2 regions of the Streptomyces sp. NPDC020917 genome follow, and region 1 is predicted to be linked to the other one. Evidence: predicted binding sites of a transcription regulator. Region 1 holds the regulator's gene; the other holds the start of a gene.

Region 1 (15,375 bases):
GGAGCCGTGGGCCTGGGTGGCGGCACTGGTCGCCCCGGCCGGCTGGTGCGGCTACGTGGCCTGGGTGGGGCTGCACACCGGCAGCGGGCTGCACGCCGCGCTGCACGGGTACTTCGACGTGCAGAGCCGCTGGGGCTCGGACTTCGACTTCGGCCGGTACGCGCTGAAGTTCGTCAGGCACCAGGTGCTGTTCCCGGACACGCTGTACTCGTACATGTCCACCGCGATCTGCGCGGGCGCGGTGCTGCTGCTGGCGATGGCGCTGCTGGACCGGATGCCGCTGCCGCTGCTGGTGTACTCGGCGGTGCTGGTGGTGATCGCGCTGGGCGGCGCGAACTTCTTCTCCTGCAAGCCGCGGTTCCTGCTGCCGGCGTTCCCGCTGCTGGTGCCGTGCGCGGTCGCGCTCGCGGGCGCCAGGACGCGCGCCGCCGCCGTCACGCTGCTCACGCTGACCGCGGTGTCGCTGGGCTACGGGGCGTACCTGCTGACGGTGGTCACGGTGCCGCTGTGACGCCGGCGGGAGTCACAGCGGCGGGGACCGGCCACCGGGCGCACGGGTTCATGCGGACATGACGACATGGGCCCAGGCCGTACGCTCGGCCCGGGCCCGGCCGGGGAGGCTCAGGCCTCGGTCCCGCCCGCTTCGCCCTCGCCGTCGTCGCCCTCGGCGTCCTTCTCGAGCCCGAGGGTCTCGCCGACCCACTTGTCGAACTCGATGGACGCCCGCACCCAGCTGACGGTGCTGGACACGAAGTGCTCCAGGCTGACGCCCAGGCCGATCAGCGTCTGGGCCTCGCCGATGAGGCGGACCGAGCCGTCGTCGTGCGTGTGGGTGTAGACCTTGGGCCACAGGGTGCGGCGGTTCCAGTCGTCGATGACCTCGTGCAGCTGCGGCTTGTCGTCGACGCTGTAGGCGCGCTCGTAGAAGGTGCGGACGGCGAAGACCGCCTGGTCACCCTCGCCGCGGAACATGAAGTAGGTGCGGAACTCCTCCCACGGAGCCGCCAGGTCGCCTTCTTCGTCGACCAGGTACTTCAGCTCCATCTGGTCCAGGAGCTGCTTGACCAGCTCCTGGTCGGGAATGACCACGCTGCCGGCATGATCATTCTGATTCGGGTCCGGCTGGCCCCCGAAGTTCGGAATCGAGGACGGGTCGATGCTCACCGTGAAGGTCCCTTCGTGACGTCTCCCCGCCATCCTCCCTCATCCGGGGGCGCACATGGCAACCCCGGCAGGTTCGCGCTGGGCGTACCTGCCGGGGTCGTGTCGGCGTGCCACCGGGGCCGGGCCCGGGCCGGGCCGGGGCCTGCCGGTCAGCCGGTCATTTGGTCAGATCGGGGGCGGTGAGCGGGCCCACGATCAGGCCGTCCTCCGCCCGGTCGACGCCCACGGTCTGGCCGTCGAGCACCTCGCCGGCCAGGATCTCGCGGGCCAGCGGGTCGCCGATCGCGGTCTGCACCAGCCGCCGCAGCGGCCGGGCGCCGTACGCCGGGTCGTTGCCCTCCTCCGCGAGCCAGTCCAGCGCGGCCTCGCTGACCTGCAGCGTCAGCCGGCGGTCGCGCAGCCGCTCGGCCAGCCGGTCGGTCTGCAGCCGGGCGATCCGCCGCAGCTGGTCCTTGTCGAGCGCGGTGAAGACCACGATGTCGTCCAGCCGGTTGAGGAACTCCGGCTTGAAGGACGCCCGCACCATCGCCAGCACGTTGGACTTCTTCTGCTCCGCGTCCAGCGCCGGGTCGACCAGGTACTGGCTGCCCAGGTTGGAGGTGAGGATCAGGATGACGTTGCGGAAATCGACCGTACGGCCCTGCCCGTCGGTGAGCCGGCCGTCGTCCAGCACCTGAAGCAGGACGTCGAAGACCTCGGGGTGCGCCTTCTCCACCTCGTCCAGCAGCACCACGCTGTACGGGCGGCGCCGCACGGCCTCGGTGAGCTGGCCGCCCTCCTCGTAGCCGACGTAGCCGGGAGGGGCGCCGACCAGGCGGGCCACCGAGTGCTTCTCGCCGTACTCGCTCATGTCGATGCGGACCATCGCCCGCTCGTCGTCGAACAGGAAGTCGGCGAGCGCCTTGGCCAGCTCGGTCTTGCCGACGCCGGTCGGGCCGAGGAACAGGAACGAGCCGGTGGGGCGGTCGGGGTCGGCGATGCCGGAGCGGGAGCGGCGCACCGCGTCGGCGACGGCGCGGACCGCCTCGGTCTGGCCGATCAGCCGCCTGCCCAGCTCCTCCTCCATCCGGAGCAGCTTCTGGGTCTCGCCCTCCATCAGGCGGCCTGCGGGGATGCCGGTCCAGGCGGCGACCACATCGGCCACGTCGTCCGGCCCGACCTCCTCCTTGACCATCTTCTCCTTCTCGCCCGTGCCCCTGGCCTGGGCCTCCTGCTCCTCGCGGGTCGCCTCCTCCAGTTCGGCCTCGAGCTTGGGCTTCTCGGCGTAGAGCAGCTTGGAGGCGGTCTCGAAGTCGCCGTCGCGCTGGGCGCGCTCGATCCGGGTGTCGATGTCGTCGAGCCGTTCCTTCAGCTCACCGACCCGGTTCAGGCCCTGCTTCTCCTTCTCCCAGCGGGCGGTCAGGCCGCGCAGCTCCTCCTCGCGGTTCGCCAGGTCCTTGCGGAGCTTGTCCAGGCGCTGCACCGACCCGGGGTCGGTCTCGTTCTTCAGCGCCATCTCCTCCATGCGCAGCCGGTCGACCGAGCGCTGCAGCTCGTCGATCTCGACCGGCGAGGAGTCGATCTCCATCCGCAGCCGGGACGCGGACTCGTCGACCAGGTCGATCGCCTTGTCCGGCAGGAAGCGGGAGGTGATGTAGCGGTCGGACAGCGTCGCGGCCGCCACCAGCGCGGAGTCCGCGATCTGCACCTTGTGGTGCGCCTCGTAGCGGCCCTTGAGCCCGCGCAGGATCGCCACGGTGTCCTCGACGGTGGGCTCGGCGACCAGCACCTGCTGGAAGCGGCGCTCCAGCGCCGGGTCCTTCTCGATCCGCTCGCGGTACTCGTCCAGCGTCGTGGCGCCGACCATCCGCAGCTCGCCGCGGGCCAGCATCGGCTTGAGCATGTTGCCCGCATCCATCGCGGAGTCGCCGCCGGCGCCGGTGCCGACGACGGTGTGCAGCTCGTCGATGAAGGTGATGATCCGGCCGTCGCTGTCCTTGATCTCGGACAGCACGGCCTTCAGCCGCTCCTCGAACTCGCCGCGGTACTTCGCGCCGGCGAGCATTGCGCCGAGGTCGAGCGCCACCAGCCGCTTGTTGCGCAGCGACTCCGGGACGTCCCCCTTGACGATGCGCTGGGCCAGGCCCTCGACGACGGCGGTCTTGCCCACGCCGGGCTCGCCGATCAGCACCGGGTTGTTCTTGGTGCGCCGGGAGAGCACCTGCACGACGCGGCGGATCTCCTGGTCGCGGCCGATCACCGGGTCGAGCTTGCCCTCGCGGGCCGCGGCGGTGAAGTCGGTGCCGTACTTCTCCAGCGCCTTGTACGTGCCCTCCGGGTCCTGGCTGGTCACCCGCTGCCCTCCCCGAGCCGTCTCGAAGGCGGACAGCAGCTTCTTGCCACTGGCCCCCTCCTTGTTCAACAGCTCGCCGGCCGGCCCGCCCTTCACGGCGATCCCGATCAGCAGGTGCTCGGTGGACAGGTACGCGTCCCCGAGGTCCTTCGCGCGCTGGGCGGCGTCGGCGAGTACCGCGAGCATGTCACGGTTGGCCTGCGGAGGGGCCACCGTCGAGCCCTGCACCTTGGGCAGGCCGTCGACCAGGCGCTCGGCGTCGTCCCGCACCGCGGCGGAGTCGGCGCCGGCTGCCGCCAGCAGGTCGAGCACGTTCTCGTTGTCCGCGCCGCCCAGCAGGGCGAGCAGCAGATGGGCGGGTGTCAGGTCCGGGTTGCCCTCGGACACGGCCCGGTTGCTGGCGGTGTTGATCGCCTCGCGGCTCTTGTTGGTCAGCTCGGCGTCCACGGGCGTGGTGACCTCCCTCTTCCTTCTCCTGGCTAAACCTGCCTACAGCAACATGAAGCAAGTTGAGTCTACTCCACTCAAGGCAGAGTGGGCGCCAGAAGACGCGCACGACCGGGGGACTTTTCCGGCCGCCCGGTGCAAGAATGCGGACGCCTGTCCCGCCGGGGCGGCCGCGGTGGCGCGGACGAGCCCGCGGACGGCGTGAGGAGTCCCCATGGACACGGCGCACCCGATGGACCCGAGCGGCGCCGCCGTCCAGGCCGAGGCCGCGCAGCTGCGGGAGACCGCGGCCGCCTGCCCGGTGCTGCTGCCCGGGGGCGTGCCCGGGACGGTGATCTCCCGCCACCGCGAGCTGCGCGACTTCCTGGCCGACCCCAAGGTCGCCAAGAACGCCCGGCACTTCGCCGCCTACCAGCGCGGCGAGATACCCGCCCAGTGGCAGCTCAACGCGTTCGCGCTGGTCAACGGCATGACGACGGCGGACGGCGACGACCACCGGCGGCTGCGGGGCCTGGCCTCCAAGGCGTTCACCCCGCGCCGGGTGGCCGCCCTGCGCCCGTGGATCGAGCGGCTCACCGGCGACCTGCTGGCGGCCCTGCCGGAGCGGCGGGACGCCGACGGCGTGGTCGACCTCCGCCGCTGGTTCGCCTATCCGCTGCCGATGGGCGTGATCTGCGAGCTGCTGGGCGTCGACCCCGCCTATCGCGACCGGCTGCACGGCCTGACCCACCGCCTGGTGAGCACGTCCAGCACCGCGGCCGACGCGATGGCCGCCCAGGCCGGCATCCACGAGGTGCTCGCCCGGGTGGTGGCCGACCGCAGGGCCGCCCCCGGCGAGGACCTGACCAGCGCGCTGATCGCCGCCCGCGGCGAGAGTGCGGCCGAGGGCCGGGACGGGGAGAGCGGTGCGGACACCGCGGAACGCCTCAGCGACGAGGAGCTGACCGGCACCCTGCTGCTGATGATCGTCGCCGGCCACGAGACCACCCTGAACCTGATCACCAACGCGGTACGGGCGCTGTGCGGGCACCCCGAGCAGCTGGCCCTGGTGCTGGCCGGCGAGGTCGGGTGGGACGCGGTCGTCGAGGAGACGCTGCGCTGGGACAGCCCGGTCGCCAACTTCCCGTTCCGCTACCCGACGACGGACCTGGTGGTCGACGGGGTGACCGTGCCGCGCGGCACCCCGGTGCTCGCCGGGTACGCGGCCGCCGGGCGGGACCCGCGCGAGTACGGCCCGGACGCCCTCCGGTTCGACGTCACCAGGACCGGCACCCGGCACCTCGCCTTCGGCCACGGCGCGCACTACTGCCTCGGCGCGCCGCTGGCCCGCCTGGAGGCGGCGATCGCGCTGCGCGACCTGTACGCCGCGCACCCAGGGCTGCGGCTGGCCGTGCCCGGCGCGTCGCTGCCGCCGCTGCCGGGCTTCATCGGCAACAGCGTGGCCGCGCTGCCGGTCCACCTCGGCTGAACGGCGCGGACGGCGGGGCACGGCGAGCGCGCGGCAGGGCGCCGGGGCGCGGCAGGGCGCGGCACCCGCTGGGCTACCGTCGTGCCATGGCACGACGTGACCCGCGCTCCCCCGAACCCGGCTACCTCGCCTTCTGGCGGGAGTACCACCTGTGCACCCTGACCACCCACCGGCCCGACGGCACAGCCCGCACGTCGTGCCGGTCGGCGTCACGTACGACCCGGAGGCCGGCCTCGCGCGGGTCATCACGCGCGGCGGCAGCGCGAAGGCCGCCCATGTGCGGGCGGCCGGGCCGGCCGGGGCGCGGGTCGCGGTCTGCCAGGTGGAGCGCGGCACCTGGGCCACGCTGGAGGGGATCGCCACGGTCTGCGACGACCCCGAGCGGGTGGCGGACGCGGTCCGCCGGTACGCCGAGCGCTACGGCCGCACGCCCACGCCCAACCCCGAGCGCGTCGTCATCGAGATCGCGCTGACCCGGGCGATGGGCAACGCCGGCACCTCCGGGCCCGGGAGGGCCGGATCGGAGGGGTCCGGAACGCCGGCGACCGCTTCGGAACCGGGAGTCGCGGCCGCCGACGCCGCCCGCCAGTAGCGCGTGGAAGAACTACGCGGCGGTCTGGAGGACCTTGCCGAGGAAGGCGTCCAGGTTGCGCCGGGTGCGCGCGATCTGCTCCTCCAGGGTGAGCGTCTCCTCCAGGCGCTTGGCGAGCGCGCTGGACTTCTTGCCCCGGACGTAGAGCGAGCAGGCCAGGTCGGCGCACATGTACAGGGCGACGGTGTTGCCCTGCCGCCCGGACGGGCCGGCCAGCGGCGCGGCCAGCAGGTCCACGCCGCCCCCGGAGTGCCCGGTCAGGCATAGCCCGCACAGGCTGCTGCGCATCAGGTTCCGGCGCGCCCCGGGCGCCGCGCGCAGCGTCAGCCCCACCGGCTCGCCGCCGTCGACCGGGCTGACCAGGTAGCCGCGGTCCGGCGCGCCCGGGTCCCGCCAGCCCAGGAAGTCCAGGTCCCCCCAGGGCAGGTCACCCAGGTCCTTCGGCAGGTTGAGCCGCTTGGCCTCGCCCTTGGAGCAGTTGACGAACGAGCCGCGGATGTCGGCTTCGGTGAGGGGGTCCATACCCGCGAAGCTAACAGCGGCCTGTGGCGGATGTCGTCCGCTTTTCCGCGCGCCCGGCCGCGCCCTCCCCCGCGCCGTTCCGCGCCCTCCCGTGCCCTCCCGTGCCCGGGCGGGCCGCCCCGTTCCCCCAGTGTTCGCCGAACCCTCAACCGGGCAGCGTCACTTCTTCTCGTGCGGCGGCTGTGATCGGCGGTGGCCGGCCCCGCCACCACGCGGCTCGGCAGCCAGGCGATTCGCACGCACGGGAGGAACCATGAAGAGCAGCAAGGGACGCTCCGGGGTGCGCGGCGCGCTCGCCGCGTTCGTCGTCCTGTCCGCCGTCACGCCCCTCGGGCTCGGTGCGGAGCAGGCGCAGGCGGCCGCGCCGGCGGCCGATCGGGCGGCCGGCGGCCAGGTGACCGCGCAGTGGACGACGCGTGACGTCGCCCCCGGGGTCCAGGTGCGCACCGGCACCCTGCGCAACGCCTCCGCCGCGCCGTCCTGGACGGTGACCGTGAAGGTGCCGTCGACCAGCCGGCTGACCGGCGCAGCGGTCGACGTCGCCGTGGGCAGCCCGGCCTGGGCGCAGCAGACCGCCGCGCAGCTGCGGGACGCCGGCTACCAGCCGCGGGTCGAGACCGTCGAGTGGCCCGGTTACTCCGACACCCCGCACGGCGTCATGGGCCTGCGGGTGCGGATCGGTGCGTTCGGCACGCAGGCCGCCGCGCAGACCACCGCCGCGGCGGTCAAGGCAGCCGGCTTCCACACCGCCGTCGAGTGGACCGGCTACGACGCCGAGCAGCCCGCCGACCTGGAGAACGTCCACGTCGCGGTCATCGATCCGCACACCTTCACCGGCACCGTCAGCGGCACCCACGACGGCAACGTGGCGCAGCGCGAGACCACCTCGTCGGTCGCCGCGAAGCTCGGCTCCCTCGTCGGCGTCAACGCCGGCTTCTTCGTGACCTCCGACGCCGACGGCGTGCAGGGCACCCAGTCCGGGATCGCCGCCTACGACGGGCAACTGGAGTCGATGGCGGCCGGCGCGCGGGCCGCGCTGGTCCTCGGCGACGGCGGCCGGCACGTCCGGGTCGCCGACCTGACGACCACGGTCACCGCCCGTGCGGGTGCGGCCCGTTACGCGGTGCAGGGCATCAACCGGGTGCCGGGCACCGTGCGGGACTGCGGACGCCCCGGCGCCGTGCCCAGCGCCCTGCCCTGGCAGGACGTCACCTGCCACGAGACCGACGACCTGGTGCTGTTCACCCCGGCCTTCGGCCACGCGCTGCCGGCGGGAGCGGGCGTGCAGGCCGTGCTGGACGCCCAGGGCCGCGTGGTGTCCACCGGGGCGCGCGGCGGGACCGTGCCCGCGGGCGGCACGGTGCTCCAGGGGATCGGCACCGCGGCGGACTGGCTGACCGCCCACGCCGTCACCGGCAAGCGCGTCGCCGTCGACCAGGTCGTGCGCGACGCCGACGGCGGGCGGGTGCCGCTCGGGCCGCACGACAGCATCGTCAGCGCGGCTCCGACGCTGGTGGAGAACGGCCGGATCGCCATCGACGCGGCCAGCGAGGGCACCGTCGACCCGCAGGACCTGTCGTTCGGCTACGCCTGGGCGAACCAGCGCCAGCCGCGCACCATGGCCGGCGTCGACGCCCGCGGCCGGCTGCTGCTGGTCACCGTGGACGGCCGGCTGAGCGGCGGCAGCGAGGGCTTCACGATCGCCGAGGCCGCCTCCTTCATGCGCTCGCTCGGCGCGGTGCAGGCGCTCAACCTCGACGGCGGCGGCTCCACCGCCATGGCCGTCGACGGGGTGCTGGTCAACCACACCTCGGACGCCACCGGTGAGCGCCCGGTGGGCGACACCGTCCAGGTCCTGCCGTAATCACCGTCCAGGTCCTGCAATACAGCGGGACGGCCCGCCACCCTGTCCGGGTGGCGGGCCGTCCGCCGTGTGCCGTGCGGTGCGCGCGGCGTGTCAGCCGTCGCGCTTGGGCCGCCAGACCACGAGCGCGCTGGTGTGCTGGACGTCCTGGTACGGGACCAGGTCGCGGCGGTACGAGGCGTGCACCGCCGCCTCGCGCTGCTGGATGACGGCGGCTGCGCCCTCGACGGCGGCGGTCAGTTCGGCGACCCGGGACTGCAGGGCCGCGACCTGGTTCTCCAGCTCGATGATCCGCTTGATGCCGGCGAGGTTGATGCCCTGGTCCTGCGACAGCCGCTGCACCTCGCGCAGCTGCTCGATGTCGCGGGCCGAGTAGCGGCGCCCGCGCCCGGCCGTGCGGTCCGGGGAGACCAGGCCGAGGCGGTCGTACTGCCGCAGGGTCTGCGGGTGCAGCCCGGACAGCTCGGCCGCCACCGAGATCACGTAGACCGGGGACTCCTCGGTCAGCTGGTAGGGGTTGCGGGACCCGGAACGCGCACCGCGTCCGGGCCCGCCGCCGATGCCGCCGTCCATGCTCATACCGTCACGCTCCCTTTGCGGCCTTGAACAGTTCGGCGCGCGGGTCGACTCCCGCGGTCGCCTCCCGGTACGACTCCAGGGCGTCGAGCGCCTTTCCCTCGGTCCGGTCCGGCACCGCCACCTCGATGGTGACCAGCAGGTCGCCCCGCGAACCGTCCTTGCGCACCGCGCCCTTGCCGCGGGCCCGGAGCGTCCGGCCGTTGGGAGTGCCGGCCGGCAGCTTCAGGGTGACCGGGGGCCCGCCGAGGGTGGGCACCTTGATCTCGCCGCCCAGGGCGGCCTCCACGAAGCTGACCGGGACGTTCACCGTCAGGTTGGCGTCCTTGCGGCCGAACACCGGGTGCCGGCCCACGTGGACGACCACGTACAGGTCGCCGGCCGGGCCTCCGCGCTCGCCCGGGGCGCCCTTGCCGCGCAGCCGGATCCGCTGCCCGTCGGTGACACCGGCGGGGATGCGGACCTGCATGGTGCGCGAGCTCTTGGCCCGCCCGCTGCCGTGGCAGACCTCGCAGGGGTTCTCCGCGATCAGGCCGCGGCCCTTGCAGTCCACGCAGGGGTCGGTGAGCGAGAAGCCGCCGCCACCGCCGCGCGAGACCTGCCCGGTGCCGACGCAGGTCGGGCACACCCGGGGGGTGCCGTTCTTGTCGCCGGTGCCCGAGCACGCCTTGCACGCGGCCGAACTGGACATCCGCAGCGGGACCGTGGCCCCGTCGACCGCCTCGGTGAAGCTGAGCGTCACCTCGGACTCGATGTCCTGGCCGCGGCGCGGCTGCACGCGGGTGCCGGTGCCGCGGTTGAACAGCCCGCCGAACACGTCGCCGAGGCCGCCGCCGAAGCCGCCGCCCTGGCCCGTGGTGGTGGTGCCGCCGCCCTGGGCGCCGCCGAAGAGGTCGCCCAGGTCGAAGTTGAAGCCGCCGGTGCCGCCCGCGCCCGGCCCCGGGCGGAAGCCGCCGTTGCCGAACAGGGCGCGGCCCTCGTCGTACTCCTTGCGCCGCTTGGCGTCCGAGAGCACGTCGTTGGCCTCGGAGATCTCCTTGAAGCGCTCCTCGGCCTTGGCGTCGCCCTTGTTGGCGTCCGGGTGGAACTCGCGCGCGAGCTTGCGGTACGCCTTCTTGATCTCGGCGTCGGTGGCGTCCTTCGGGACGCCGAGGACCTTGTACAGGTCCTTCTCCAACAGGTCCCTACTGATGCTCATCCGCGACGTCCCTCCTCTCCGTCACCGCTGCCGGGCCGGGGCTGTGCCAGCCCCGGCCCATGTGCGTCAGCCCTGGTCCGGGCCACCGTTGTCCTCGTCCGACGCCTGGTCGTCCGCGTCCTCCTTCGCCTGGCTGCCGGGCTGCGGCTCGGCGACCGCGACCCGCGCCGGACGCAGGTTGCGCTCACCGATGCGGTACCCGGGCTGAAGGATCTGCACGCATGTGGTCTGCGTGACATCCGGCGAGTAACTGTGCATCAGGGCCTCGTGCACCAGCGGGTCGAAGGGCTCGCCCTCCTTGCCGAACTGCTGCAGCCCCAGCTTCGCCGCGACCGTCTCCAGCGACTCCGCCACCGACTTGAACCCGCCGACGAGCTCGCCGTGCTCACGCGCCCGGCCGATGTCGTCCAGGACCGGGAGCAGCTCGGTGAGGAGGTTGGCGATCGCGATCTCCTTGACGGCGACGCGGTCGCGCTCCACCCGGCGACGGTAGTTCTGGTACTCGGCCTGGAGGCGCTGCAGGTCCGCGGTGCGCTCGTTGAGCGCGGTCCGCACCTGGTCCAGCTGCGCCCTGACGGCCGTCAGCTCCTTGGCCGCTCCGGTCTGCCCGGCGCCGCCCTTGGCATCGGTGCCCGCCTCGCCGGCGGGACCGGTGTCCTTGACGCCTTCGCCGTCCGGCTGCCCGGTGGCCTCAGAGGGGACCTCGGGCTCCTCGAAGCCCTTCGGCTCCTCCGTCACGCGGCACCATCCCTCTTGCCGTTCTCGTCGTCCACGATCTCGGCGTCGACGACGTCGTCGTCGGCGGCCGGCTGCTCGGCACCGGGGGCGCCGGCGCTCGCGGTGGCGGCGCCGCCGTCGGCCTGGGCGTTGGCGTACAGCGCCTGGCCCAGCTTCTGGCTGGTGGCCGCGACCTTCTCGGTGGCCTCGCGGATGGCGGCGGTGTTGCCGTCGTCCGTGGACTCGTTCTTCAGCTTCTCCTTGAGCTCCGCGATCGCCGACTCGACCTCGCTCTTCACGTCCTCCGGGAGCTTGTCCTGGTTGTCCGCGATGAACTTCTCGGTCTGGTAGACGAGCTGCTCGCCCTGGTTGCGGGTCTCGGCGGACTCGCGGCGGCGGTGGTCCTCCTCCGCGTACTGCTCGGCCTCCTGGCGCATGCGGTCGACCTCGTCCTTGGGCAGCGAGGAGCCGCCCGTGACGGTCATCTTCTGCTCCTTGCCCGTGCCCAGGTCCTTGGCGGTCACGTGCATGATGCCGTTGGCGTCGATGTCGAAGGCGACCTCGATCTGGGGCATCCCGCGGGGGGCCGGCGGCAGACCGGTCAGCTCGAACATGCCGAGCTTCTTGTTGTACGCCGCGATCTCACGCTCGCCCTGGTAGACCTGGATCTGCACCGACGGCTGGTTGTCCTCGGCCGTGGTGAAGATCTCCGAGCGCTTGGTCGGGATCGTGGTGTTGCGCTCGATCAGCTTGGTCATGATGCCGCCCTTGGTCTCGATACCGAGGGACAGCGGGGTGACGTCGAGCAGCAGGACGTCCTTGACCTCGCCCTTGAGCACACCGGCCTGCAGGGACGCGCCGATGGCGACGACCTCGTCCGGGTTGACGCCCTTGTTGGCCTCCTTGCCGCCGGTCAGCTCGCGGACGAGCTCCGCGACGGCGGGCATGCGGGTGGAGCCGCCGACCAGGACCACGTGGTCGATCTCGGACAGCTGGATGCCGGCGTCCTTGATGACGTTGTGGAACGGGGTCTTGCAGCGCTCCAGCAGGTCCGTGGTCAGCTGCTGGAACTGGGCGCGGGTGAGGCGCTCGTCCAGGTGCAGCGGGCCCTCGGCGGAGGCGGTGATGTAGGGCAGGTTGATCGAGGTCTCGGTGGACGAGGACAGCTCGATCTTCGCCTTCTCGGCGGCCTCGCGCAGACGCTGCAGGGCCATCTTGTCCTTGCCCAGGTCCACGCCGTGGCCGGACTGGAACTGCTTCACCAGGTAGTCGACGACGCGCTGGTCCCAGTCGTCACCACCGAGGTGGTTGTCGCCGTTGGTGGCCTTGACCTCCACCACGCCGTCGCCGATCTCCAGCAGGGACACGTCGAAGGTGCCGCCGCCGAGGTCGAAGACGAGGATCGTCTGGTCGTCCTTGTCCAGGCCGTAGGCCAGCGCGGCCGCGGTCGGCTCGTTGACGATGCGCAGCACGTTCAGACCGGCGATCTCGCCGGCCTCCTTGGTGGCCTGCCGCTCGGAGTCGTTGAAGTACGCGGGGACGGTGATCACCGCGTCGGTGACCTTCTCGCCCAGGTACGACTCGGCGTCCCGCTTCAGCTTCTGCAGGATGAACGCGGAGATCTGCTGCGGGTTGAAGTCCTTGCCGTCGAGGTTGATCTTCCAGTCGGTGCCCATGTGGCGCTTGACCGACCGGATGGTCCTGTCGACGTTGGTGACGGCCTGGCGCTTGGCGACCTCGCCGACCAGCACCTCACCGTTCTTCGCGAAGGCGACGACGGACGGCGTGGTCCTGGCGCCCTCTGCGTTGGTGATGACGGTGGGCTCGCCGCCTTCCAGAACGCTGACGACGGAGTTAGTCGTGCCCAGGTCGATGCCGACCGCACGTGCCATGGTTAATCCTCCAGCTGACTTGAGTGGAACTGGCTCAAGAGTGCCTCATGGGAGATTCGCTGTCAACAGAGGTGAGTCGAGTCGACTCAACTTTGCCGCGTGATGGCTGCGCACCTTGCCTTCCGGCACCCGCGCAGGCCCCGAGCGTGAGAGCGCCTGAGCCCTCATGAGCCTCCTCCCCACCCAACGAAGGGGACGTTCCGGATGTTTCAGGACGCGCGGTCCGACTTCCGCGGCTGCCGATCCGCGCCGCCCCCCGGCCGGACCGTGCCGCCCACCGGCCGGTCCTCGCGCACCTGGGCGAACAGCCGGCCCGCCTCCGGCTCCTGCACCACACCCCGCCCGCCGACCGGCAGCGAGCACACCACCAGGCCGTGCTCCGGCAGGCCGCGCAGGCTGCCGGCCAGCTCGTACAGCGCGGGCAGCGAGCTGAGGCCGGGGTCCGCGGTGATCGAGGAGGTGGCGCCGTTGAGGAAGCCGTACAGCTTCGCCGGGTGGACGAGCGTCCCCGCCCCGCCGCGCGCCTCCGCGGCCAGCGCCCTCAGCAGTTCCGCGCTGCGGTCGGCGGCCGGCCCGCCGGCCGCCGAGGAGATCCGCGCGAAGCCGTCCACGTCCACCACCAGGTGGTGGTCCACCCGGATGCCGCTCAGCCGCTCGAAGGCGCGGATCGTGCAGGCGGCGCCCCCGCCGCGGAAGGCCGCCGCGATGGTCTCGTCCGCCGCGCCGGGCGCCGGGCGTGCGCCGCCGTGCGGCGCGCAGTCCGGGACGCTCACCCGCAGGTCGCGGGGCACCCCGATGGCCGTGGCGCGGTGCCGGTCGGCCGACAGGTGCAGGAGGAGGGCGGAGTCGCCCCGCACGTCGGCGCCGCCGCCCCCGTCCGCCCCCATCACCAGGATGTTGCGGGCCTGCGGCACCAGGGACCGCGGGCGCTCGGCCGCATACCGGTTGAGCACCTGTTCGGCGGCACGGTCCGTCCTGATGTTGCCGCTGAACTTGCGGTACGCGGCCCAGCCCAGCCCGGCCGCGACGACCAGCACGAGCCCGGCGCCGATCGCCACCCAGCGCAGCACCGCGCGCATCCTCCGGTCACCTCCCGCGACGCTCGCGGACCGTTGTCCGCTGCCTCCATGTTTGTCACGATGAGAGCACCTTCAATCGCGTGCCGGCGGCGCAGCCTCCGGCCCGGCGCACGCCGGGGCGGGCGGCCGGTGCCGCGCGCGACACAGATCACCAGCAGTGCGGCTTTATGGGGCCGGGAATCCCGGGTAACCTCAGCCGAGACCGGAGTAAGTTACCGCTTAGTACGCTTCGCACAGCGTTCGGCTCGGCGGCCGGCCCAGCATCCCGGTCAGCCCCGTCCGATCCCGTCCGTCCCCGTCGCGCAGGCCCGAGGAGCCCTCCATGCAACTCGCCGCGATCATCGTGTCGCTGGTCCTCACCGCGGTCGGCGTCGCGCTCATCAGCCTCGCCGTCCGGCAGATCTACCGGAACGTCCGGATCGGCCAGCCGGTGCCCGAGGGCACCCGCACGAACGACCCGCGCGAGCGCACCCTGACGCTGGCCCGCGAGTTCGCCCTGCACACCCGGATGAACAAGTGGGGCATCGTCGGCGTCGCCCACTGGTTCGTGGCGGTCGGCTTCTTCACCCTGGTGCTGACGATCGTCAACGCCTACGGCCAGCTGTTCAAGGCGGACTGGATCCTGCCGGTCATCGGGACGTGGCTGCCGTACGAGGTCTACATCGAGTTCATCGGCGCGTTCACCACGCTCGGCATCCTCACCCTGATCGTGATCCGGCTGCTCAACCTGCCCTCCCGGGCCGGCCGCAAGTCCCGGTTCGCCGGCTCCACGTCCTGGCAGGCGTACTTCGTCGAGTACGTGGTCCTGGTCATCGGCATCGCGATCATGATGCTGCGCGGCCTGGAGGGCGCGCTGCACGGCGTCGACCACTACGAGGCCGGCTACTTCGTCACGTACCCGCTCGTCGCCGCCTTCCGGGGCCTGAGCACCGGCACCCTGCAGAACGTCGTGTACCTCACCGCGATGATCAAGCTCAGCGTCACCATGATCTGGGCGATCGTGCTCGGCCTGAACACCACGATGAGCGTCGCCTGGCACCGCTTCCTGGCGTTCCCCAACATCTGGTTCAAGCGCAACGCCACCGGCGAGGTCGCGCTCGGCGCCCTCCAGCCGATGACCAGCGCCGGCGTCCCCATCGACTTCGAGGACCCGGGAGAGGACGACCAGTTCGGCGTCTCCCAGGTCGAGCACTTCTCCTGGAAGGGCATCCTCGACTTCTCCACCTGCACCGAGTGCGGCCGCTGCCAGTCGCAGTGCCCGGCCTGGAACACCGGCAAGCCGCTCTCCCCCAAGCTGCTGATCATGTCGCTGCGCGACCACGCGCACGCCAAGGCCCCCTACCTGCTGGCCGGCGGCGGCAAGGACGCCGAGGGCGAGGAGAAGGGCACCGAGGAGCAACTCGCCGCCGTGCCGGCCGCCGCGCTCGCCGAGGCCGAGCGCCCGCTGATCGGCACCGCCGAGGAGAACGGCGTCATCGACCCGGACGTCCTGTGGTCCTGCACCACCTGCGGCGCCTGCGTCGA
Region 2 (15,375 bases), on a different contig from region 1:
CCGGCCTGACTTCCCGCTCTCTCCCGCCGCGGACGGTGGCGGGGCGTCAACGGGTGGCCACGGGTGCGCCCGGAAGGGTGACGTGGATCCGGCAGCCCCGTGGAGATTCAGCCACCTCGATCCGGCCGCCGTGGAGATCCACCGCCCAGCGGGCGATCGCCAGGCCCAGTCCGGTGCCGCCGTCGCCGCCGGGGTGCGAGCCGCGGTGGAAGCGCTCGAAGACCCGGCTCCGGTCGGCCTCGGGGATGCCGGGGCCCTCGTCGCGCACGTCCAGGTCCAGGCTGCCGGGCAGCGGCCCGCTGCGGGCCCTGACCGTGACCCGGCCGCCGGGCGGGCTGTGCTTGACCGCGTTGTCCACCAGGTTCGCCACCACCTGGTGCAGCCGCTCGCCGTCGGCGTAGGCGACCAGCTCCGGCGGCGACACGTCCAGGTGCAGGTGCACGTCGGCGCGCGGCCGGGACCGCGACCCGGTGGCCTTGGAGCTCTCCATGCCCAGGCTCGCGGTCTTCAGCACCGCCGACAGGTACGGCCACACCTCGAACCGCTTGGCGTCCAGCCGCACCGCCCCGCTGTCCAGCCGCGACAGGTCCAGCAGCTGGCTGACCAGCTTGCCCAGCCGCTCGGTCTGCTGCAGCGCCAGCCGCATGGTCTCCGGGTCGGCGGCGGACACCCCGTCCACCACGTTCTCCAGCACCGCGCGCAGCGCCGCGATCGGCGTTTTCAGCTCGTGTGAGACATTCGCCACGAGTTCCTTGCGGTGCCGGTCGGCCGCGGCCAGGTCGGCGGCCATCTGGTTGAAGGTGCCGGCCAGCTCGCCGACCTCGTCCCGGCGCACCCGGGTCACCCGGCGGCTGTAGTCGCCGGCCACCATGGCGCGCGCGACCGCGGTCATCTCGCGCAGCGGCGCGGTCAGCCCGGTGGCCATGATCTGGGTGATCAGCAGGCAGGCGATGATCGAGAAGATGGTGATCACGCGGATCTCGGTCGCCGAGTGGATGGCGACGACCACCAGCAGCGTGGTGATCCCCACGGACAGCAGCACCAGGCCCTGCAGCGCGGCCTTGATCGAGCGGAACGGGTCCCAGGGGCGCAGCGCGGCCCACAGCCGCCGCCGCTGCCGGCGCAGCCAGCGTCCCGACCGGGCGCCGCGGCCCGCCGGCGCCTCGCTCCCCGCGGCGATCACGGCGCGGGGCTCTCCAGTGCGTAGCCGACGCCGTGCACGGTGCGGATCCGCTCGGCGCCGATCTTGCGCCGCAGCGCCTTGACGTGGCTGTCGACGGTCCGGGTGCCGGACGCGTCGGCCCAGTCCCACACCTCGGCCAGCAGCTGCTCGCGGGAGAGCACCGCGCGGGGCTGCTGGGCCAGGCACACCAGCAGCTCGAACTCGGTCGGCGTCAGGTGGACGTCGGAGCCGCGCACCCGCACCCGCCGCTGGGCGTGGTCGATCTCCAGGTCGCCGAGCTGGATGCTGGCGCCGCGCGAGCTGGACGCGGCGACCGCCGCCCGCTCCACCCGGCGCAGCAGCACGTGCACCCGGGCCGCCAACTCCCGCATGGAGAACGGCTTGGTCATGTAGTCGTCGGCGCCGACGCCCAGGCCGACCAGCATGTCGGTCTCGTCGTCGCGGGCGGTGAGCATGAGCACCGGCACCGGCCGGTCCGCCTGCACCCGGCGGCAGACCTCCAGCCCGTCGTACCCCGGCAGCATCACGTCGAGGACCAGCAGGTCGGGCTGCCAGGCGTGGGCGGTGTCCACCGCGGAGGGGCCGTCGCCGGCGGTCCTCACCTGGAATCCCTCTGCCTGGAGCCTGGCGGCGATCGCCTGCGTTATCGTCTGGTCGTCCTCCACGACCAGCACTCGGCGCTGAGCGCCGGCCGTCTGCGTGCTGTCCACTTCCGCCCCACAAGGTCGTCTCAGTTGTCGGATCCCACCGGTGACCCGGGACGGATCAGCGAGCGCGGCCCACCTGGGAGATCCCTGGGCAGCGTACGGGGCGGGTCGAAGCGTTGACTATGACGCCTTCACGCCTTGACGCCTATGTGCACCACGTCCGGCACACCGCGGGCGACGGGCACCTGAAGCGTGCGCACGTCGGTGAACCCCGCTTCCCGCAGCGCTGCCTCGAAGCCGGCCGAGGGCTGCGCGGACCAGACGGCGAGCACGCCGGCCGGTTCGAGCCGCTCCCGGCATGCGACAAGGCCGCTGGGACTGTAGAGAGTGCCGTTGTTCTCGGTTACTGTCCAGTCGGGACCGTTGTCGATGTCCAGACAGAGGGCGTCAAAACGGGTCTCCGCGTCCCGTACATAGCCCACCAGATCGGCCTCGACGACCCGTACCCGGGGGTCGTCCAGCGCGTGTGCGGAGTACGCGTCAAGCGGTCCCGAGCGGTGCCAGTCGATCACCGCGCCCTCCCGTTCCACCACGGCGATCTCGCCCCAGCGCGGCTCCGCCGCCGCCCTGGCCAGCGAGAATCCGACGCCGAGCCCGCCGATCAGCAGGCGCAGACCGGTGCGCGGACCGCCGGGAGCGTCCAGCGCGTCCAGGGCCGCGTCGATCAGCAGCCGCTCCGAGCGGCCGTCGGAGGTGTCCATCAGGAAGCATCCGTTGGCGATGATCTCGTAGCGTTCGGCGTGTCGCCGCAGCACCACCTCCCCGTGGGGCCCGTCGCGGCGGTCCAGCACCACCGGGCCGTCGTCGGAGGGGAACTGTGCCGGGGCGGGATCCGCGGTGTGGGCCGCGGCGGGGTCGTGGTGCGCCATGGGACCATCTTTGCCGACCCCTTGGGGTGTCCGCGGCGGAGGCGGGCCCGCCTGTGCACAGGATGTCCATCCGATGCCCCCGAGGAGTTCACGATTCCGGCATCTGGAGCTCGTTCAGGGATGGTGGCGGCGGGCGTAGGTTCCGCGGCATGTCCTCCCTTCTCAAGAACCCCCTGGCCCGGCGCATCCTGCGCCCGGCCGCCGACCTGGTCGACGCGCGCGTCCAGAAGCCGGTGTCCCGGCTGCGGCGCGACGTCGACTCGGCGGCCCGCGCCGAGCGGGACTCCGCCAGGCGCGACCGCGAGGCGCTGCGCGGTGAACTCGAGGCGCTGCGCCGCGAGGTGGCGGACCTGCGCGGACGGCAGTACGCGGTCGGACTGCTCTTCGAGCGGACCGGCCGCAGCGGCCACCGCGTCCCGACGCCCGCCGAGATCGACACGCTGGTGGCCCAGGTCGCCGAGGTCTCCGGCAAGGACGCCGCCTTCGCCCGGCGCAACGTCACCATGGCGTTCCGCAACGTGGTGGCCCTGGAGGCGCTGGCGGTCGGCCGGCTGGCCGGGACGACCGAGAACGTCTGCGGCAAGCTCGCCACCGTCCCGCTGCTCGACCCGCCCAACAACGAGGTGCTGGAGATCGGCACCCTGCACGGGCTGTTCGCCGCCACGTTGATGCGGATGCTGCACCGCGCGGGCATGGAGCCGCGGCTGACCATCGTCGACCCGCTGGCCGGCAGCCAGTTGCAGCCCGGTGCGACGATGGGCGGCGACCCGACCGGCACCCCGGTGCGCATGGACGTGGTCCGCGCCAACCTGGCGCTCGGCGGCCGGGCCGGCGAGGAGGCCCGGGTGCAGCAGGGCCTGTCCGGCGACGAGGACGTGCGCGCCGCGGTCTCCGACCGGCGCTACGGCGTCATCGTGATCGACGGCGACCACTCCGCGGAGGGCGTCGCCGCCGACCTGGAGTGGGCCGAGGAGATCGCCGCGCCGGGCGGCGTGGTCGTGCTCGACGACTACGGCGACGAGAGCTGGCTGGGCGTCCAGGAGGCGGCCGACCGCCACTTGGGCGCCGGCGGCAGCCGCTTCGAGCTGATCGGCCGGGTCGCCACCTCGGCCTTTCTGCGCGCCACCCGGTAGCCCCTCCGCTCCGGACTGCGTCCCGGCCTGGGTTCACCTTGCGGTGCGGGGCAACCCTTTGGCCTGCGGCCTTGCTTGGGTTCACCTGACGGTGCGGGGCCACCATCAGGGGCGCGTTCCTGCCCCGCAAGGGGGCGTTGCCGTCGGACGGCCGGTGCGGGGCTGGTCGCGCTGGGGGCACCTCCCAGGCGCAGCACTGGGGGACCCCGCGCCCCTACGGGGCACCGCCTGCCCTGCTGGGGGGCGTTGCCGTCGAACGGCTGGAGGGGGGATCGGCCGTCAGGACGGGGTGCCCGAGGGATCGGGCGGGGGGTGATCCGTCAAGCGGGGGTGCCCGGGGGAACAGGCGGGGTCCATACGTAGGGAGTCGTGGTCGTCACCGCTTCGAAGCCGAGGCGGCGCAGGATGGGCGCGCTGTCGTCGGAGGCGTCGACCTGGACGTACGGCACCGCGCGGGCGGCGGCCAGGCGGGCCCGGGCGGCGACCAGGGCGCGGTAGACGCCGCGCCCGCGCCAGGCGGCGAGGGTGGAGCCGCCCCACAGCCCGGCGAAGTCGGTGCCGGGCCGGAACACGATCCAGGCGGCCGAGACCGGCACGCCCTCCGCCTCGGCCAGGAACACCACGACGTCCTCCGGCGCGGTGGCCACCCGGCTGCGCAGGTCCTCGCCGAGGAAGGCCATGTCCATGTCCCAGACGTCGGTCAGCAGCGCGGCGATCGCCGTGTAGTCGGCGTCGGTCGAGGTGCGGCGGATCGTGATGCCGGGCGGGAGAGCGTGCTGATCGGGCCCACCGGTCAGCCGGTCGGCGCGGCCGATCAGCACGGTCTCCCGGTCCTCGGGGCGGAAGCCGGCCGCGTGCAGCCGCTCGGGGAGGGCGGCGGGGCGGTCGTGGCCGCGGACCTTCCACTCCACGCCTTCGCCGCGGGCCGCGAAGTAGTCGCGCTGGCGGGCGATGAGGGCGTCGAGCGCGGCGCCCTCCAGGCCGAGGTCGGCGGGCGCCTGCACGAAGCCGCGGACCTGCCCCACCATCCGGGTCAGCGGCCCGTCCTGCTCGCAGACCACGCCCGCCGGGAGTACGGCGGGTGCTCCCCGCAGTTGTGCGTCATAGGCCGCAAGCAGCGCTGCGGTGTCGGTCATGGCGTCCCCCCGGTTCCTCGGCTGCCGGGCCGTCGGCCCGCGTGCGTCACCCGGCCCACGCTACGGGGCCCCGCAAGGGGTTATCCCGGCGCCCCGGGCGCCCCGGCCGCCGGGAAACGCGGGCCGTGCGCGGGCCGCGAGGGGGCGATCGCTGTGGGCGAACAGGGGGTGGGAACACCGGACGGGGGGCATGGGTTGAGTCGGGTGTACTCAATTTGCTTGCTTAGGGAGAGATCATGGCCTCTGAGCCCGGCACCCCCACTCTCACGCTCCCCGTCCTGCCCCTGGACGACGAAGTCGTCCTGCCGGGCATGGTCGTGCCCCTCGACCTGACCGACGGCGAGGTGCGCGCGGCGGTGGAGGCGGCCCAGGCCGCCCACCGCGGGAGCGATTCGGGGAAGCCCCGCGTACTCCTGGTCCCGCGGGTGGACGGGAAGTACGCCGCGGTCGGCACGCTCGGCACCGTCGAGCAGGTCGGCCGGCTGTCCGACGGCGACCCCGGAGCGGTCATCCGCGGTCGCGCCCGCGTCCGCATCGGCGCCGGCACCACCGGCCCCGGCGCGGCCCTGTGGGTCGAGGGCACCTCGGTCGAGGAGCCCGAGCCCGCCGAGTCGCCCGGCACCGTCGCCGAGCTGATGAAGGAGTACAAGGCCCTGGCCACCAGCTGGCTGCGCAAGCGCGGCGCCTGGCAGGTCGTGGACCGCGTCCAGCAGATCGAGGACGTGAGCCAGCTGGCCGACAACTCCGGATACTCGCCGTACCTGACCGCCGAGCAGCGCATCGAGCTGCTGGAGACCGCCGACCCGGTGGCCCGCCTGCGGCTGGCCACCCAGTGGCTGCGCGACCACCTCGCCGAGCAGGACGTCGCGGAGTCCATCCGCAAGGACGTCCAGGAAGGCATGGAGAAGCAGCAGCGGGAGTTCCTGCTGCGGCAGCAGCTGGAGGCCGTGCGCAAGGAACTGGCCGAGCTGAACGGCGACCCGGACAACGAGAGCGACGACTACCGCGCCCGCGTCGAGGCCGCCGACCTGCCGGAGAACGTCCGGGAGGCGGCGCTGAAGGAGGTCGAGAAGCTGGAGCGGTCCTCCGACGCCTCGCCCGAGGGCAGCTGGATCCGCACCTGGCTCGACACCGTCCTGGAGCTGCCGTGGAACACCACGACCCAGGACACCTACGACGTGTCCGGCGCGCGGGCGGTGCTCGACGCCGACCACGCCGGCCTGGAGGACGTCAAGGAGCGCATCACCGAGTACCTGGCGGTGCGCAAGCGCCGGGCCGACCGCGGCCTCGGCGTGGTCGGCGGACGGCGCGGCGGCGCGGTGCTGGCCCTGGTCGGCCCGCCCGGCGTCGGCAAGACCTCGCTGGGCGAGTCCGTGGCCCGCGCGATGGGCCGGAAGTTCGTCCGCGTGGCGCTCGGCGGCGTCCGCGACGAGGCGGAGATCCGCGGCCACCGCAGGACGTACGTGGGCGCGCTGCCCGGCCGGATCGTCCGGGCCATCAAGGAGGCCGGGTCGATGAACCCGGTGGTGCTGCTCGACGAGATCGACAAGGTCGGCTCGGACTACCGGGGCGACCCGGCGGCCGCCCTGCTGGAGGTCCTCGACCCGGCGCAGAACCACACCTTCCGCGACCACTACCTGGAGGTCGAACTCGACCTGTCGGACGTGGTGTTCCTGGCCACCGCCAACGTCCTGGAGGCCATCCCCGAGCCGCTGCTCGACCGGATGGAGCTCGTCAGGCTGGACGGCTACACCGAGGACGAGAAGGTCGTCATCGCCCGCGACCACCTGCTCCCGCGCCAGCTGGAGCGGGCCGGCCTGGGCACGGACGAGGTCGCGCTGTCCGAGGACGCGCTGCGCAGGCTCGCCGGGGAGTACACCCGGGAGGCCGGCGTGCGCACCCTGGAGCGGACCATCGCCCGCATCCTGCGCAAGATCGCGGCACGGCACGAACTGGGCGACCAGGAGCTGCCGTTCAGCGTCGGCACGGACGACCTGCGGGGCCTGATCGGCCGGCCGCACCACGTCCCGGAGTCCGCTCAGGACCCGGACGAGCGGCGGACCGCGGTGCCCGGTGTGGCCACCGGCCTGGCGGTCACCGGCGCGGGCGGCGACGTGCTCTACATCGAGGCGTCGCTGGCCGACCCGGAGACCGGCGGCGCGGGCCTGCAGCTCACCGGCCAACTGGGCGACGTGATGAAGGAGTCGGCGCGGATCGCGCTGTCCTTCCTGCGCTCGCACGGCGCCGAACTGGAGCTGCCGGTCGGCGACCTGAAGGACCGCGGCGTGCACCTGCACGTGCCCGCCGGGGCGGTCCCGAAGGACGGGCCGAGCGCGGGCGTCACCATGACGACGGCGCTGGCGTCGCTGCTGTCCGGGCGGCGGGTCCGCACCGACGTGGCGATGACGGGCGAGGTGTCCCTGACCGGCCGGGTGCTGCCGATCGGCGGGGTCAAGCAGAAGCTGCTGGCGGCGCACCGGGCCGGGATCACCACGGTGGTGATCCCGAAGCGGAACGAGCCGGACCTGGACGACGTCCCGGCCGAGGTCCTCGAGGTGCTCGAGGTCCACGCGGTCAGCGACGTCCGCCACGTCCTCAAGCTGGCGCTCGAACCCGCCGAGGCGGAGGCCCCCTCCGTCCCGCTGGCCGCCTGACGCCCACCACGCGGTGAGCGGCACCGCTCAGGGCGGGCCCTGCATCTGTCAGGGCCCGCCCTGTGGCGTTCACCCGGTGGGGTGGGTGGACTTCGTCAGCCGAGGGCGAGGGCCTTCAGCCGGGTCGTGTCCCCGTTGAAGTAGTCCTGGTCACCGGGGAAGGTGCCGGAGTCCGCGTGCTGCCAGAACGTGTAGTACGTGTAACCCGCCGGGAGGGTCCCCGCGCTGCTCGCGTACTTGGCGATCCAGAACGGGCTGGTCGTCGCGAAGCCGCTGTTGTTGCCGGTGCAGGTCGACCACCAGTCGTAGGTCGAGTAGATCACCGGGTACACGCCTTCCTTGGCGTGGTACTCGTTGGCGAACGCGTGGATCCAGCTGACCATGCTCGCCTGGCTCAGGCCGTAGCAGGTCGCGCCGTAGGGGTTGTACTCGATGTCGAGCGCGCCCGGCAGCGTCTTGCCGTCCGCCGACCAGCCGCCGCCATGGGCGATGAAGTAGTCCGCCTGCGTGGCGCCGCCTGAGGTGTCCGGGGTCGCGAAGTGGTATGAGCCGCGGATCATGCCGACGTTGTACGAACCGTTGTACTGCTGCGCGAAGTACGGGTTCGTGTACGTGGTGCTCTCGGTGGCCTTGACGTAGGCGAACCGCGCGCCGTTACTCCAGGCCGTCGACCACGCGACGTTGCCCTGGTAGCCGGAGACGTCCATGCCGGCCGTCTGCGTCACCATCGGGGTGACGACGTTCCCGGCCGAGCTGGAGCCCTCGTGGGCCCGCACGGTGGAGCCCATCCAGTCCAGTTCGGGGTGGCTCACGTGGCCCTTGCCGGCGGCGTGCGCCGTGCCGGGCGCGCCCATCACCAGGGCGAGCAGGGCGATGAAGAGACCGGCCAGCAGTGCGACTCTGGTCCGGGCCGAGCCTGTGCGGTGTACGACGGAGAGACCTCCGTGGGACATGCTGCCTCCAGGGTGGGGGTGGCGCTGGGGGTGACTCGGCATGACCTTGGAATGGCCATGACAGGTCCGAAGGTACGGGTGGCCCGGAGTGACGGGAAAGAGCCCCTGAAAACGCCTTTGGTCTACGCCTGCGAAATACTTGACGTGCTGCGAGAACCGCCCTGGCTGAAAAAAACTTTCTTGCATTGAAAGCGGGAACACTGTGAGCGAAGCGACCGGCACCGCGCGGGACAGCACCACCGACGCGCTGGAGCGGGAGATCACCGTGCTGCTGCGCCGGGCGCGCGCGGCCTCGGGTGAACTGGCGCGGGCCGTCCATCCCGAGCTGGAGTCGTCCGCGTACGGGCTGCTGGTCCGGCTCGCCGAGGCCGAGCCCGAGCGGGCCACCGACCTCGCGGCGTACTTCGGGGTCGGCAAGGCCACGATGAGCCGCCAGTTGCGCGCGCTGGAGGACCTCGGCCTGGTCGCCCGCGAGCCCGACCCGGCGGACGGCCGGGCGTTCCTGGTGCGGCTCACCGACGAGGGCCGCGAGCGGTTCTCCCGGGTGCGCACCGCCCGCCGCGAGCGCTACCTCCAGCAACTCGCCTCCTGGGACCGCACCGAGATCGCCGAACTGGCGCGGCTGCTGCACCGGCTCAACGACCTCCAGCTCGGCGACAGCCAGCCCTGAGGCGGCCCGGCGCCGCGCCGCGTCCCCGGGTTCAGCTCTGGCCCTGGCGCTCCAGCTCGACGAGCACCGCCGTCGCGTCGTCGTACGGCTTGCCGCGGGGGAACTCGTCGCCCGCGGGGTCGGCGTCCTCCAGTGACCGGACGCGGGCGATCAGCGCCTCGGGGCCGGCCTTGCGCAGCAGCGTGAAGGTGCCCTGCCAGTCGTCCGCGCCGAACCGCTCCACGGCGCGCGCCGCGCCGTCGGTGAGCGCCGCCATGGCCCGCACCGACGCGCGCGGGGTGCGTCCGGTGACCGCGCGGGCGGTCACCGCCGGGTCGGCCGCGGCGGTGAAGAAGCCGCCTTCGAGGTTGCGCAGCGGCGCGACCCGCACGCCGGCCGCCCGCAGCCGCTCGATCCGGTCGTCCAGGACCGGCGTCAGCGTGCCGTCGGGCGCCTCCAGCAGCAGCGCGGAGTCGGACAGCACCAGGTGCTCGACCCAGGCGTCGTCCCAGCGCACTGTGACCACTGTGGCCTGAGGGGTGAGTGGGTGAGAAAGATCACATGTTTCGCGATGGGCGTCAGCGGTGCGGGAGATGGCCGCCGACAGACAGGCCGCAAGCGTCATGTCCCTCCGTGAAACGGACAGTTCGAGCAGTGCCCCGCCGAGCCTGGCGGTGAACCAGGGCACCGAGTGGACGCAACCGCCGTTGTCCGGCGGCGGCGTGACGCCGTCCAGCAGCACCAGTGCACCGCCCGCGCCGGACGCCGGAAGGGCCACCGACACGAAGTCCTCGTTGGGTACGTCCCTGGTGCCGGGCTCGCTGGCCGTCTCGATGCGCATGGGGCCAGTGTGCAGGACCCGGCGCGACCCGGGCTGAGCAGGGCCGCAGCCGCCGGGGGTGCCGGGCCGGCGTCTGACGGGGATTGGTCCGGACCGCGCGGCGGCGGGATGCGGCCGGGCATCCTGCCAAAGCTCGGCGCGGGACGCCAGCAACGGCAACCTTGCCCGGAAGCAGGCGTTCCGTACCGGACTTGTCGGTCAACTTGCCAGTGCGATTCACTCGTTCGAGTGTCCGCAGGAGGGACGCCTGGCCCCCCTCCCGTCAAGACTGCAAGGGTCGGAAGGACTTCTGCATATTCCCGGGGGACAACCGGCAACCCCGGGACCGGGCGATACGTGATTGCGAGCACCCACATTGCGTGAACGACGTCACCCGCGCCGCGAGCAGCGGGCCAGGCCCAGGGCTGACGACCGAGCTGGCGGAGTGGCCGGTGGAGGTACGAGGCCGTCCGCGCAGGCAGTGAGCAGGAAGACCGAGCGGACCAGACCGCGCATGCTCGCCGCGCTGCTGCTGTGTGCCGCCACCGTGCTGGCGGCGGCGACCCCCGGGATCGCCCTCGCCGTGGGTGACCTCTCCGACGCGCGCCGGCGCGTCGATGCGGCCGGGCTCGCCACCCGCGCCACCGTCCTCGCCCAGACCCTCGCCGACGAGCGGGACACCCTCGCGGTGTTCGCCGCGGCGGGCCGGCCCGCCGCGCACGGCCCCGGCCTGGCCGCCGCCGACCGCGAGCGCGCCGACCGCCAGGCCGGCGAGGTCACCCCGGGCGCCCCCGCCGCCGTGCGCACCGCGCTCGCCGGGCTGCCCGCGGTCCGCAGCACGGCGCTGACCGGCCACGGCGGCGCCCAGGCCGTCGTCACCGCCTACCAGCCGCTGATCGACGCGCTGGCACAGGTCACCGGACCGGTCACCGCGCCGCTGGGCCGGGCCGCGGACGCGGCCTCCGTCGAGCGCGCGCTGCTGGTCTCCGCGCTCACCGCGGGCGGCCCGCAGCGCACGCTGGTGACCGCCGCCCAGGCCGCCAGGATCCAGGAGCGGGCCGCCGTCGCCGAGTTCCGCGCCACCGCGTCCGCCGCGCTGCGCGCCCGCTACGACCAGACGGTCACCGGGCCCGACGCCGACCGTGCGGAGCACGACCTGACCGTGCTGCTCGCCGGCACCGAACTGACCCCCGCGGGACGGGCGCTGGGCGCTCCGGGCGTCAACTCGGCGCTGTCCGCGCGGCTGAGCCTGATGCGCAGCGTCGAGGCGTCCGCGGCCACCGACGAGGCGCACTCCGCCGCGGGCCACCGCGGGCACCAGGTCACCGTGCTCGAACTGCGCATCGCGCTCGCCCTGTTGTGCCTGCTGCTGCTCGTCGGCGTGCTGGTCAACCTCTTCCGCAGCGTCACCCGGCCGCTGGCCGCGCTGCACCGCTGGTCGCGCTCCGACGCGGAGAGCGGCGAGGGCGCGGAGGTGCTCGGCAACGACGAGTTCGCCGCCGTCGCCCGCCGGGTCAACGCCCTGACCCACGAGGCGCAGGCGCTGCGCGCCCGCTCCCAGGAGCTCACCGCCGCGCGGACCGCGGCGGCCGACGCCGGCACCGCGCTCGCCGCCGAACGCGAGGGCCTGCTGCGCACCCAGGAGGACCTGCTGCGCAGCCGCGAGGAACTCGCCGGGCGGCTCACCGCCGCGACGGCGCAGAACGCCGCGCAGATCACCTTCGTCAACCTGTCGCTGCGCACCCTCGGCCTCGTCGAGCGGCAACTCACCCTCATCGAGGGCATGGAGGACCAGGAGCAGGACCCGGACCGGCTGGAGGGCCTGTTCAAGCTGGACCACCTGGCCACCCGGATGCGCCGCAACAGCGAGAACCTGCTGGTCCTCACCGGCACCGAGCACGCGCACGGCGCGACGGCGCGGCCGGTCGCGCTGGTCGACGTGGCCCGCGCCGCGGTGTCCGAGATCGAGCGCTACGAGCGGGTGCGGATCGACAGCGTCCCGGACGCCGGGGTGGCCGGGCGGGCGGCCGACGACGTCAGCCACCTGATCGCCGAACTCCTCGACAACGCGACGGCGTTCTCCGACCCGGCCGCCGAGATCCTGCTGTCCGGCTGGCTGATGGAGACCGGCGAGGTGATGCTCTCGGTGTCGGACACCGGCATCGGGGTCCCGGCCGGCCGCCTCGACGACCTCAACGAGATGCTCGCCGATCCCGACCCGGCGGCGCCCGGCGCGGCCTCCGGGATGGGCCTGTACGTCGTCGCGCGGCTGGCCCACCGGCACGGCGTGCGCGTGCAGTTGCGGCCGCACGCGCAGGGCGGGACCGCCGCGGTGGTCGTCCTGCCGCAGTTGCTGCTGCCCTCACTCGACCCGCAGGCGCCGCCGGTGACCCCGGTGACGCCGGCCCCCTTCGCAGCGCCCTCCGCGGAGACCGGCCTCCCGCTGCCGGGCATCCCCGCCCCGCGCACCCCGGACACCGCCCCGGAGCGCGCCCGCCCCGCGCACCCCGCGGTGTCCGACGAGTACGGGCTGCTCTCCGAGCCGGGCCTGGGAGTCGGGTTCGGCGCGCCCGCCGGGGCCGCCGCACCCGGTGACCTCGACGGGCTCGCCGATCCCGCGGCGCCGGGTGACTTCGGCCTGCTCGCGGAATCCGCGGCACCTGGCGACTTCGAGTTGCTCGCCGATCCGGCGGCACCTGGCGACTTCGGCCCGCTCTCCGATCCCGCGGCGACCGGTGACTTCGGCCCGCTCGCCGGGCCGGGCGCGGGCGGCGCGTTCGGCACCGCCGCGCAGCCCGGACCGGGCGGTGGCCCCGGCCTGTCCGCCGAGACCGCGCCGTTCGCCGGCCCCGGACGTCCCTCCGCATCTGCACCTGCGGCCGACGCGAGGGCCGGGTCCGGGGCGGAACCGGGAACGCCCGCGCCGAGTGCCGACGCACGGCCCGCATCCACGGCCGGACTGCCGCCCCTGCCCACCCGCCGCTCGGCCGCGAACCCGGCAACCGCCGCACCCGCGGAGTCGGCAACCGCCGCGGCCCCGGCGGATGGACGCGCACCGCTGCCGTCCCGCAGGGGACGCCCGGCGGGGGCCCCGGACGCCTCACAGGTGCACGAAGACGCGCAGGGACGGGTATCGGGGCCAAGCGGCCGTCAAGGCGCCTCAGGGCCCCAAGAGGGCACGCAGGGACCGGAGTTGGGATCACTTCCCGTCCGCGACCTGACCCGGCCTCAAACGGCCGCGCAGAGCCCGGCGTCGGGGTCCGAGGAAGCGCGCAACGTTGCGCAGGACCGCGGAGGCGCGCAGGATGCCGTGAACGCTTCCGGCGGTCCGCGGGACGTGGCGCGTGCCGCGCGTCCCGCTCCGGCTCCCGGCAGCACGCAGGATGTGGCGCCGGAGGCCGGGCATGCCCAGGCCGCCCCGGCCGGGCCCGCCGCTCGGGGGCGGGTGACGGCCAAGGGGCTGCCCCAACGGGTGCCGCGGACCCGCACGTCGGGCGGGACGGGTGAAGGTGGCGGCGAGAGGGCGGTGGGAGGCGTGGCGCGGGGGCCGGTGGACGCCGACCGGCTGCGGCAGCGGCTGGGCGGTCTGCAGCAGGGGCTGCAGGCCGGGCGCCGGGACGCCGAGCGCGAGACAGGCGGAACGACCGGACCGGCGTCCGGTCCGTCACAAGTCCCGGGGGAGCCGGGTCAAGTGGTAGCAAGCCCAGCAGCAACCGAGGAGGCGACCCGTTGAACGCGGTCCGCATGCACATCGGCACCGGACTCGACCCGCGCCCGGGTCAGGCCCCGGCGCCCGAGCCGAACCCGCGGTCCACCGGGCTCAGCCGGGAGGCCCGCAACCTGCAGTGGCTCCTGCAGAACTTCATCGACGAGGTGCAGGGCGTCCGTTCGGTCGCCGTGGTCTCCTCCGACGGCCTGCTGCTGCTGAGTTCGCAGCCGGGACCCGTCACGGCGGGGGAGCCCGCCGCACGGCCGTCCGAGGCGCGGATGGACCTGGCCGCCGTCGTCTCCGGCCTGGCCTCGCTGACCGACGGCGCCGCCCGGCTGATGGACGGCGGCCGGGTCCGGCAGACCACGGTCGCCATGGACGAGGGGATGCTCCTGGTGATGTCGGTGAGCGACGGCTCGCTGCTCGGCGTGCACGCCACCGCCGACTGCGACATGAGCATCGTGGCCTACCACATGGCGATGTTCGTGGGCCGGGCCGGCCATGTGCTCACTCCGGCGCTGCGCAGTGAACTGAGCCAGGCCATGGAGAGTGGCCGCTGATGGCCGCTCTTCCCCACCGCGGAGCCGACCGCAGGACCTCCCGGGTCCGCCCCTACGCGCTCACCGGCGGCCGCACCAGGTACGGGCACGTGCTGCTGGTCGAGACGTTCGTGGCTACCATCGACGCTTCGGACCGACCACCTGCCCTGACCAGGGGCGGTTGGGCCGAGCGGGTCATGCCGGAGCTGAGCGCGATCGTCGAACTGTGCCGCAGGATGCGGTCGGTGGCCGAGATCTCCGCCCTGCTGCGGATGCCGCTCGGTGTCGTCCGGGTCCTGATCAGCGATCTGGCCGACCAGGGGAGAATCCGCGTGTACGGCACCGGGCACGGGTCCGGGAGCCCTGACCGCGCGCTGCTCGAAAGGGTGCTCAGTGGACTTCGCAGGCTTTGACCGGCAGGAGGGCCTGCAGGAGTGGCAGACCGTGCGCGAGACCGCGCCGGTCTCCACCAAGATCGTCGTCGCGGGCGGCTTCGGCGTGGGCAAGACCACGTTCGTGGGCGCCGTGTCGGAGATCACGCCGCTGACCACCGAGGCGGTCATGACGCAGGCCAGCGAGGCGCTGGACGACCTGGGAGCCACCCCCGACAAGACGACCACCACGGTCGCCATGGACTTCGGCCGCATCACCCTCGAAAGCGACCTGGTCCTCTACGTGTTCGGCACGCCGGGCCAGCAGCGGTTCTGGTTCATGTGGGACGACCTGGTGCGCGGCGCGATCGGCGCGGTCGTGCTCGCCGACACCCGCCGGCTCGCCGACTGCTTCCCCGCGCTGGACTACTTCGAGAGCACCGGCCTGCCCTACACCGTGGCGGTCAACCAGTTCGAGGGCACCGCGGAGTACTCGGCGGACGACGTCCGGGACGCGCTCGCGGTGCCGTCGCACATCCCGGTGACGGTCATCGACGCCCGCAAGCGGCACTCGGTGATCGAGGCGATGCTCACTCTCGTGACCCATGCGTTGAGTGAACAACCCCTGTAGCGGCGGTGGTTGGGCGATAGG

What was found. Region 1 encodes HspR, which represses chaperone genes until heat shock. Its sites were predicted from a motif close to TTGAGNNNNNNNNNCTCAA; they were not measured.
Region 2: the regulator HspR is predicted to act here: its motif matches at 5,224-5,242, upstream of lon (endopeptidase La).

The regions. Positions count from the first base shown of each region.
Region 1 covers NZ_JBIRRR010000023.1:75,834-91,208, forward strand. Annotated here, with positions in the region: gene ACH4TG_RS34545 (hypothetical protein) at 1-511, shown strand, start outside; gene ACH4TG_RS34550 (YbjN domain-containing protein) at 622-1,164, opposite strand; gene clpB (ATP-dependent chaperone ClpB) at 1,322-3,943, opposite strand; gene ACH4TG_RS34560 (cytochrome P450) at 4,158-5,411, shown strand; partial or broken gene ACH4TG_RS34565 (pyridoxamine 5'-phosphate oxidase family protein) at 5,498-5,904, shown strand; gene ACH4TG_RS34570 (FBP domain-containing protein) at 6,016-6,525, opposite strand; gene ACH4TG_RS34575 (phosphodiester glycosidase family protein) at 6,779-8,389, shown strand; gene ACH4TG_RS34580 (heat shock protein transcriptional repressor HspR) at 8,483-8,968, opposite strand; gene dnaJ (molecular chaperone DnaJ) at 8,973-10,163, opposite strand; gene grpE (nucleotide exchange factor GrpE) at 10,230-10,901, opposite strand; gene dnaK (molecular chaperone DnaK) at 10,898-12,772, opposite strand; gene ACH4TG_RS34600 (LCP family protein) at 12,982-13,851, opposite strand; gene ACH4TG_RS34605 ((Fe-S)-binding protein) at 14,174-15,375, shown strand, end outside.
Region 2 covers NZ_JBIRRR010000004.1:40,942-56,316, forward strand. Annotated here, with positions in the region: gene ACH4TG_RS10145 (ATP-binding protein) at 47-1,126, opposite strand; gene ACH4TG_RS10150 (response regulator transcription factor) at 1,180-1,893, opposite strand; gene ACH4TG_RS10155 (spermidine synthase) at 2,022-2,759, opposite strand; gene ACH4TG_RS10160 (class I SAM-dependent methyltransferase) at 2,909-3,892, shown strand; gene ACH4TG_RS10165 (GNAT family N-acetyltransferase) at 4,213-5,028, opposite strand; gene lon (endopeptidase La) at 5,265-7,682, shown strand; gene ACH4TG_RS10175 (lysozyme) at 7,778-8,635, opposite strand; gene ACH4TG_RS10180 (MarR family winged helix-turn-helix transcriptional regulator) at 8,838-9,305, shown strand; gene ACH4TG_RS10185 (hypothetical protein) at 9,337-10,125, opposite strand; gene ACH4TG_RS10190 (nitrate- and nitrite sensing domain-containing protein) at 10,586-13,837, shown strand; gene ACH4TG_RS10195 (roadblock/LC7 domain-containing protein) at 13,849-14,373, shown strand; gene ACH4TG_RS10200 (DUF742 domain-containing protein) at 14,373-14,765, shown strand; gene ACH4TG_RS10205 (GTP-binding protein) at 14,746-15,354, shown strand.